4 regions of the Pseudomonas asplenii genome follow, and region 3 is predicted to be linked to each of the others. Evidence: predicted binding sites of a transcription regulator. Region 3 holds the regulator's gene; each other region holds the start of a gene.
The links. Region 3 encodes FliA, which starts transcription of late flagellar genes. Its sites were predicted from a motif close to CTAAAGTTTNNNNNNNNNNNGCCGNTAA; they were not measured.
Positions count from the first base shown of each region.

Region 1 (2,203 bases), 1.1 Mb from region 3:
TTGCCCAGGCCGAGCAACGGGCTGACCGACAGATTGAAGCTCGGCTCGCCGCCGGCACGGGTATCGTACTGGGCGCTTTTCAGCCGGCTGCGCAGGTCGCCGATACCGCCACGCAGGCTGCGGGTGGTCGGCAGGCTCGGCAGATCCAGGCGGCAGACCGCATGGGAAGCCAGCAACTCCTTTTGCACCAGCCCTTGCATCGAATCGGCCAGGGCCTGGTTGTGCAACAGGTGGTAACGGTCGAAACGGTACTTGTCGAACTTGTGCAGATAAACGTTATTCAGGCTCGCGCCGCTGTAAATCACGCAGTCATCAATGATGAAGCCCTTGAGGTGCAGCACGCCGAACAACTCGCGGGTCTGCACCGGTACACCGTAGATCGGTACCTCGGTGTCATGAGCGCGGGTCTGCGCCTGGTACCAGGCGCTGTTGCCCGGTTGCTTGGCCGCACCGATCAACCCGCGCTGGGCACGCAGCCAGTCGACCACCACCACGATCTCCAACTCTGGTCGGGCCGCCTTGGCCGCATGCAGGGCATCGAGGATTTCCTGCCCGGCCTCGTCTTCCTGCAGATACAGCGCCACCAGGGTGATGCGCTGCCGCGCCGCAGCAATCCGCTCCAGCAGACAACGCCGGAACTCGGCGGCCGAAGGCAGGATGGTCAAGGCATCGGCAGTCATTGGGAAGCTGCGCAGTTTGGGCAACAGGGAGCGTTTGAAGAGCAACGGCATAGGGCTCGCTAAGGGTCGAATGCGGAAGGCCCATGAGCTTACACCATGCCTTGCCTGTGACGCTCGTCTTCGAACAGGACATTACCGCCAACAGCGAGATATTCATCCCATTGCGGCGATAAATAAAACAAATGAGCTCTACCCCTTGTAACACGCTACAACTTCACCAAAATAATGGCCCTCTGATATCAATCCTGCGTTTACGCTAAGGAAACCTGAAATGCCCCGCTCTCTGACAATCGCCAAACGCCTTGGACTGGGCTTTGGGCTGGTGCTTTCGCTATTGACCCTGGTGACCCTGATCGGGGTCAATCGGGTCGGCCTGATCGACTCGACGTTGACCGATGTCAGTGACGACAGCGCGGTCAAACAACGTTATGCAATCAACTTTCGCGGCAGCGTGCATGACCGTGCCATCGCCATCCGCGATGCAGTGCTGGTGCGTGACAATGCCGGCCTGCAGAACCACCTCGGCAATATCGAGAAGTTGAACGCCGACTATCAGGCTTCGGCACAACCGATGGACGCGATTTTCGCCAAAATGGGGGCTTCGGACGCCGAACGTCGTCTGCTGGACGACATCAAGAGCACCGAGCGCACCACCCTGGCCCTCACCGCCCGCTTGATCGAGCTGCGCCGACAGGGCGACATGGACAAGGCCCAGGCCTTCCTGCTGTCCGATATTTCCCCGGCCTACAAGGAATGGCTCAAACGCATCAATGCCCTGATCGACTGGGAGGAAGCCTCGATCGGCAAGCAACTGACCGAAGTACGCACCACCGCCAGCCACTTCGCCACGCTGATGCTGCTGGTCACCACCATCGCCGTATTGCTCAGCGTGCTGGTCTCGGTGCTGATCATCCGCAACCTCAAGTCGACACTTGGCGCCGAGCCGGAAGTCGTCGCCGACGCGATCCGTCAGTTGGCCAACGGCCAACTCGACGGTGTGATCGAAACACGTCACCCCAACAGCGTCATGGGCGCACTGAAGACCAGCAACCGTCACCTGGCCGAAACCATCACCGAGGTTCGTGCCGTGGCCCATGATCTGATCGGCTCGTCCTCGCAACTGCAGGCCAGCTCCGACAGCAACAGCGAACAGATGCGCCTGCAAACCGGGGAAACCCAACGCATGGCCACGGCGGTCAACCAGATGGCGGCCACGGTGCATGAAATCGCCGCCTATGCGCAAAATGCCGCACAGGCCAGCAACGCCGCCGACCACGCGGTAGAAAGCGGCAAGCAGGTGGTGCAAACCACCGCCAGCGATATGCAGCGCCTGGCCGAAGTGCTCGATGAGGCCGCCGAATCCGTCGGGCGTGTGTCCCATGACAGCCAGGCCATCGAAAACGTGGTCGCAGTGATCAACTCGATTGCCGAGCGCACCAACCTGCTGGCGCTGAACGCTGCTATCGAAGCCGCCCGCGCCGGTGAGGCGGGACGAGGTTTTGCCGTGGTGGCCGACGAGGTCC
Region 1 covers NZ_LT629777.1:4,563,595-4,565,797, reverse strand. Annotated here, with positions in the region: gene pssA (CDP-diacylglycerol--serine O-phosphatidyltransferase) at 1-731, opposite strand, end outside; gene BLU37_RS20710 (methyl-accepting chemotaxis protein) at 952-2,203, shown strand, end outside.
Region 1: a site for FliA is predicted at 740-767, ahead of BLU37_RS20710 (methyl-accepting chemotaxis protein). Genes of this name have one in related genera too.

Region 2 (2,203 bases), 1.0 Mb from region 3:
TGTTCCCCGGCCCGTGCAGCCTCGATGGCGGCGTTCAGGGCTAGCAGGTTGGTCTGTTCGGCAATCGAGCGGATCACTTCGAGCACGCCGCCGATCTGCGTGCTTTCGGCGGACAGGGTGCGCATCACTTCGACCGCCTGGGCGATGGTGGCGGACAATTGGTCGATCTGCTGCAGGCTGTTGTCGATGTTCAACTGGCCTTGGCGGGCCTGGTTTTCGGCATCGCGTACCTCGCTGGCGGCCTGCTCGGCGTTCTTGGCGACATCCTGCACGCCATAGGTGACCTGGTTGATGGCCGTCGCGACCATTTCCATCTGCTGTGACTGCTGCTGGCTGCGTGCCTGGGCCTGCAGGGCGTTGCTGCCCAGGTCGCCGGAGGATTGGCCGAGTTCGCTGGCCGAGGCCTGCAACTGGCTGACCACGCCGCGCAGCTTGTTGGTGAACGCGTTGAAGTGGCGGGCCAGTTGCGTCACTTCGTCCTGGCCGTGGGTGTCGAGGGTGCGGGTCAGGTCGCTTTCGCCGCTGGCGATGTTGGCCATGGCCTGTACCGCTTCCTGCAACGGGCTGACGATACTGCGACCGATCAGCCACACCAGCACGGCCAGCAGCAGGGCGATGGCCGTGCCGATCAGCGAGGCGTCGCGAACCTGGTCGTAGAACTCGGCCTGCAGGTCATCGATATAGACGCCGGAACCGATGATCCAGCCCCATGGTTCGAACAGTTGCACATAGGAGGTCTTCTGTACCGGAGCGCTGGCCCCGGGTTTCGGCCAGCGATAGTTGATCATGCCGCCGCCCTTGGCCTTGGCGAGGGTCACCATTTCGTTGAACAGTGCGTAACCGTCCGGGTCCTTGACCCCGGACAGGTCCTGGCCTTCGAGCTTGGGATTGGCCGGATGCATGACCATCACGGGCCGAAGGTCATTGATCCAGAAATAATCGTTCTTGTCGTAGCGCAGGCCGCGTATCGCGCTCAGTGCCTGCTTCTGCGCGGCCTCGCGACCGAGGGTGCCGGCGGTTTCCAGGCCATGGTAGTAATCGAGGATACCGCTGGCGGTCTGGACCACGTGCTGGGTCTTCTGCGCCTTGGCCTGATAGAGGTCGTCGTGGATCTGCTTGAGCATCAACAGGCCCAGGGTCAGCAGAAGCGCCACCGCCAGAACCAGGATGAGCCACAAACGCCGGCTGATTGACACGCTGCGCAAGCTTTTCATAAACCACCATTCCCTTTTTTTGTTGTCGTACTGCCGCAAGCCCATACCAACAGGTTTTGCCGTCGCTGCCCAGCCTCCTGATGGCTACTATCGAGGCAGCGATAAACAGACATGTCTGATAGGATTTCGGCCCAATCTCGGAAAACCTGAGTTGATGTTTGATTTTTCAGGCATTTTCAGGTTTTACCGACGGTTGCAGGACAGACTTGCAAGCGTATCGCCAGAGCAGCGATTCGCGGTTTTCGATTTTTGTAGGGCCCCGCAGAAGCGGGCCTTGAGGGGGAGTGATGGATCTTTGGACCGCCGCCCAGGCGTTGATACTGGGTATTGTCGAGGGTTTGACGGAGTTCCTGCCGATTTCCAGTACCGGCCACCAGATCATTGTCGCGGATCTGCTCGGTTTTGGTGGTGAGCGGGCAATCGCCTTCAACATCATCATCCAACTGGCCGCGATCCTCGCGGTGGTCTGGGAGTTTCGCCAGAAGATCTTCAGCGTGGTCCGGGACTTGCCCAAGCAGCGCAGTGCCCAGCGTTTTACCGTCAACCTGTTGGTGGCGTTCATGCCGGCGGTGGTCCTCGGGGTGTTGTTCAAGGAGGTGATCGCCACCTACCTGTTCAACCCGATCACTGTCGCTTCGGCGCTGGTGGTGGGCGGGGTGATCATTCTCTGGGCCGAGCGTCGCGAGCATACGGTGCATGCTGAAACGGTCGATGAGATTCGCTGGCAGGACGCCTTGAAAGTCGGTTTTGCCCAGTGTCTGGCAATGATTCCGGGGACTTCCCGTTCGGGCGCGACGATCATCGGCGGCCTGCTGTTCGGCCTGTCGCGCAAGACCGCCACCGAGTTCTCGTTCTTCCTGGCCATGCCGACCATGGTCGCTGCCGCAGTCTATTCCGGCTACGGTTTCCGCCATCAGTTTCAGATGACCGATCTGCCGGTGTTTGCGCTGGGCTTCGTGACGTCTTTCGTGTTCGCGATGATCGCGGTA
Region 2 covers NZ_LT629777.1:4,497,877-4,500,079, forward strand. Annotated here, with positions in the region: gene BLU37_RS20380 (methyl-accepting chemotaxis protein) at 1-1,214, opposite strand, end outside; gene BLU37_RS20385 (undecaprenyl-diphosphate phosphatase) at 1,502-2,203, shown strand, end outside.
Region 2: a site for FliA is predicted at 1,338-1,365, ahead of BLU37_RS20380 (methyl-accepting chemotaxis protein). Genes of this name have one in related genera too.

Region 3 (2,203 bases):
AGGCGTCGCACTTTCCACCAGGTCCATGGTGCGATTGGCCGCCGCCTCGGTCAGCCTGACCACATAGGACAGGCGTTCGGTAGCATCGGTGATCTGCGAGACTTCCTCGGCTTGCGGCATCGTGGGATCAATCTGGAAATTGACGATCGCACTGTGCAACTCGCGGGTCAGCTTGCCGACTTCCAGATACAAGCCGCGGTCACGGGTCTGGTTCAGCTCATGGATCATTTGCACCGCGTCGCCGAAGCGGCCTTTTTCAAGGCTTTCAACAAGCTCGCGAGCATGTTTTTTCAGGGTCGATTCAAAATCGCCGAGAGAATATTCGTTGTGCTCCATAGCGCCCCCGTGGCGGACTTCATCAACCGATGCGTTCGAAGATTTTTTCGATCTTCTCTTTCAACGCCTGGGCCGTGAATGGTTTGACCACATAGCCGTTCACACCCGCCTGGGCAGCCTCGATGATCTGCTCGCGCTTGGCTTCGGCCGTGACCATCAGGACCGGCAGGTGCTTGAGCTTTTCGTCGGCACGGACATGGCGCAGCAGATCGATGCCGGTCATACCGGGCATGTTCCAGTCGGTGACCAGAAAATCGATGCTGCCACTATTGAGCACCGGGATAGCGGTAATGCCATCGTCGGCCTCGACAGTGTTGGTGAACCCGAGGTCACGCAACAGGTTTTTGATGATCCGCCGCATCGTTGAGAAGTCATCAACAATGAGGATTTTCATGTTCTTGTTCAATTCGACCTCCAAGCAGTCTTAAACGCGTCTCAGCACCTGGACGCGCTGTTAAATCAATTCGGCACAACACTCGACAAGGCTCTGTACCCTACTGCATGGAAACCCCCACCGGCCGAGTCGCCAATACACCGTCACACGCTGCATCGGTCTCATTCGCAGTGCCCCCCACACACTGCCTGTCAACGCGCTCGCCACTCCCCCAAACGCCCCCGCAAACGGGCTGCGCACTGGCTATGCAACTGGCTGACTCGCGATTCGCTGACCCCCAGCACCTCACCGATTTCCTTGAGGTTCAGTTCCTCGTCGTAGTACAGCGACAACACCAGCCGCTCACGCTCCGGCAAATTGGCAATCGCATCCGCCAGTGCGCTCTGGAAGCGTTCATCCTCCAGATCGCGCGACGGTTCAAGATGAGCACTCGCGCCATCCTCATGCAACCCTTCATGCTCGCCGTCCTGTAACAGGTCGTCGAAACTGAACAATCGGCTGCCCAAGGTATCGTTCAAAATCCCGTAATAATCATCGAGACTCAATTGGAGTTCGGCTGCAACTTCATGATCTTTAGCGTCACGACCGGTTTTCGCTTCAATTGAGCGAATTGCGTCACTGACCATGCGCGTATTGCGGTGAACCGAACGCGGTGCCCAGTCCCCCTTGCGCACCTCATCGAGCATCGCCCCACGGATACGGATACCGGCATAAGTCTCGAAACTCGCGCCCTTGCCTGAATCGTATTTGGTCGAAACCTCGAGCAGGCCGATCATCCCCGCCTGGATCAGATCCTCGACCTGGACGCTGGCCGGCAGCCGCGCCAGCAGGTGATAAGCGATCCGCTTGACCAGGGGCGCGTAGCGCTCGATCAATTCATATTGGCTGTCACGCGACGACTTGGAATACATGCGATAGCCACTTGCAGTCATAGTACCGGTCCCGCACTCGTTTGAAGCACCAAACGTTCGACAAAGAATTCCAGATGTCCGCGTGGGTTGGCGGGCAACGGCCAAGTGTCGACCTTCTGCGCGATAGCCTTGAACGCCAGGGCACATTTCGAACGAGGGAACGCTTCGTAGACCGCACGCTGCTTTTGCACAGCCTTGCGAACGCATTCGTCGTACGGAACGGCACCTACGTATTGTAGAGCGACATCCAGGAAACGATCCGTGACCTTGGTCAATTTGGCAAACAGGTTGCGACCTTCCTGCGGGCTCTGGGCCATGTTGGCCAGCACGCGGAAACGATTCATGCCGTAATCGCGGTTGAGCAACTTGATCAGCGCATAGGCATCGGTGATCGAGGTGGGTTCGTCGCAGACCACCAGCAGCACTTCCTGGGCCGCGCGAACGAAACTGACGACCGAATCACCAATACCCGCAGCGGTATCGATAACCAGCACATCCAGGTTGTCGCCGATATCGCTGAACGCCTGGATCAGCCCGGCATGCTGGGCCGGATTGAGGTTGA
Region 3 covers NZ_LT629777.1:3,481,498-3,483,700, reverse strand. Annotated here, with positions in the region: gene BLU37_RS16030 (protein phosphatase CheZ) at 1-336, opposite strand, end outside; gene BLU37_RS16025 (chemotaxis response regulator CheY) at 359-730, opposite strand; gene fliA (RNA polymerase sigma factor FliA) at 922-1,662, opposite strand; gene fleN (flagellar synthesis regulator FleN) at 1,659-2,203, opposite strand, start outside.

Region 4 (2,203 bases), 1.9 Mb from region 3:
TGGCTTGCTGGCTGGCATCCGCCGTGCGCTGGACGTGGCTGGCCACTTCCAGGGTGGTCGCCGCCATCTGGTTGACCGCGGCGGACACCTGTTCGGTCTCCAGGCGTTGGCGTTCAAGTCCCTTGGAACTGTCGGTGGCCAGCAGGTCGGACTGCCCAGCCAGTTCGCTGACCTGCTCGGCGGTGTCCTGCAGGCGCGTGAGGCAGGTTTTCAGGCGGGAGTTCTGGCTGACCAGCGCAGTTTCCAGGCGCCCTTGGGGGCCTCGCGCATCGCTGTACATTTTCGCCAGCAACGAGTCGCTGGTGGAGGGTTCAACCAGTTGCAACAGCCGCAGGGTTCCTTGCTGTTGCCAGCGTGAGGACAGCAGCGCGATCGGCAGCGAGATGCCCACTGTCACGGCGATCGCCAGCGGTGCGCTGAGGAACAGGCCACTCGTGGTGGCCACCAGGCCCAGCGCCAGGTACGGCAGGTAATCGAGCAACATCGGCAGCCAGCTGTCCTGGCGCGGAACGGCCGGCTTGCCCTGGCTGAGGCGCCGGTACAGTGATTCGGCGCGTTGAACCTGCTCGGCCGTCGGCTTGACCCGAACCGATTCGTAGCCCACCACCTGATTGCCCTCGAATACCGGCGTCACGTAGGCGTTGACCCAGTAGTGGTCGCCATTTTTGGAGCGGTTCTTGACGATCCCCATCCAGGGGCGCCCTTGTTTGAGGGCACTCCACATATGCCCGAATACGGCAGGTGGGACATCGGGATGACGGACAATATTCTGTGGGGCTCCGATCAGATCGGCTCGCTCGAAGCCGCTGATCTCCACAAACGCGTCATTACAGTAAGTGATCATGCCTCGAGCGTCTGTCGTCGAGATAAGCTTTTGTTGCGGGCCTAGCGAGACTTCACGCTGCGTAACAGGCTGGTTGTTTCTCATTCCGACGACTCCTTTTCCATACAAAGCTATCTGCCGACTCTATGAAAAGGTTTAGGGCGAACCGGATAAAATTTTAGCCCAAGAGTGTGAAAGTGTACGCCAGTCGGACGAGATGCTTCAAAAAGCCATCATCTGTAGTTTTTCCGGTACACGATTACTGATAAATCTTACTTTTCCCGCTTCGTTTCCTTGAGAACAGACTTTTACCTGCAGCCCGGGATTCATCTGGGCTGGCGATCAAGGGAGATCGGGAAAATGGTGGCTATGACGCGTCGTTCGGTGGTGGGGCTGATGGCAGCACTGCCGTTGTTGAGTCATTCGGGACGGGCATTTTCGGCGACCGTTCCCGGCGCCTCGAGGGCATCTTCCCGAGAGGTCTATCTCAATTTCAACGAGAGTCCCTGGGGACCTTCGGCGGCGGCGCGGCAGGCAATGGAACAGGGCATCGCCCTGTCCGGACGCTACCCCTACAAGTACCAGTACCAACTGGCGGCGCTGCTGGCGCGGCAACTGTCGATTCCCGAGGAACACATCGAGATCTACGCCGGCTCCAAAGTCGCGTTGCAGCAGGCAGTCGTGGCCTTCACCGGCAGCCGCAGCCTGGTGATGGCGACGCCGTCGTACGAGGTTCCGCGCCTGGCGGCCCAGGCACACGGGGCGGTCGTGCATGAAGTACCGCTCGATAGCGGGCATGCCCATGACATTGGCGCGATGCTTGCGGTGGACCCTGACCTGGGGGCGATCTACCTCTGCAATCCGAATAACCCGACCGGTACGCTCACGACGCTGGCGCAGATCGAGCGCGTCTTGAAAGAAAAACCTGCCGGTGCACGGGTGGTGGTCGATGAGGCGTACATCCATTATTGCGATGCGCCCAGTTGCGTGCCCCTGGTCAAGGATCACCCCGACCTGCTGGTGCTGCGCACGTTTTCCAAAATCTATGGCATGGCGGGCGCGCGTCTGGGGTATGCCGTCGGCCAGCCCGCATTGCTGGAGAAGCTGAACGTGCTGGGTGAGCAGAATGTTGCTGCCACCTCGTCGTTGCTCGGCGCGATTGCCAGCCTCGAGGATCGTGCGCTGCTTGCGGAGCGCAAGCAGACCAACGCCCGGATCCGCGATGAGAGCATCGCCTGGTTCCGCGATCGCGGATTCACCTGTACCGCCGCCCAGGGCAACTTCTTCATGGTCGATCTGCGGCGTCCGGCCAGGGCGATTGCTCAGGCCCTGGCGCAGCAGGGCGTACACGTGGCGCGAATCTGGGAAAACTGGCCGAAC
Region 4 covers NZ_LT629777.1:5,341,680-5,343,882, reverse strand. Annotated here, with positions in the region: gene BLU37_RS23685 (methyl-accepting chemotaxis protein) at 1-928, opposite strand, end outside; gene ptaA (pyoverdine biosynthesis transaminase PtaA) at 1,184-2,203, shown strand, end outside.
Region 4: a site for FliA is predicted at 978-1,005, ahead of BLU37_RS23685 (methyl-accepting chemotaxis protein). Genes of this name have one in related genera too.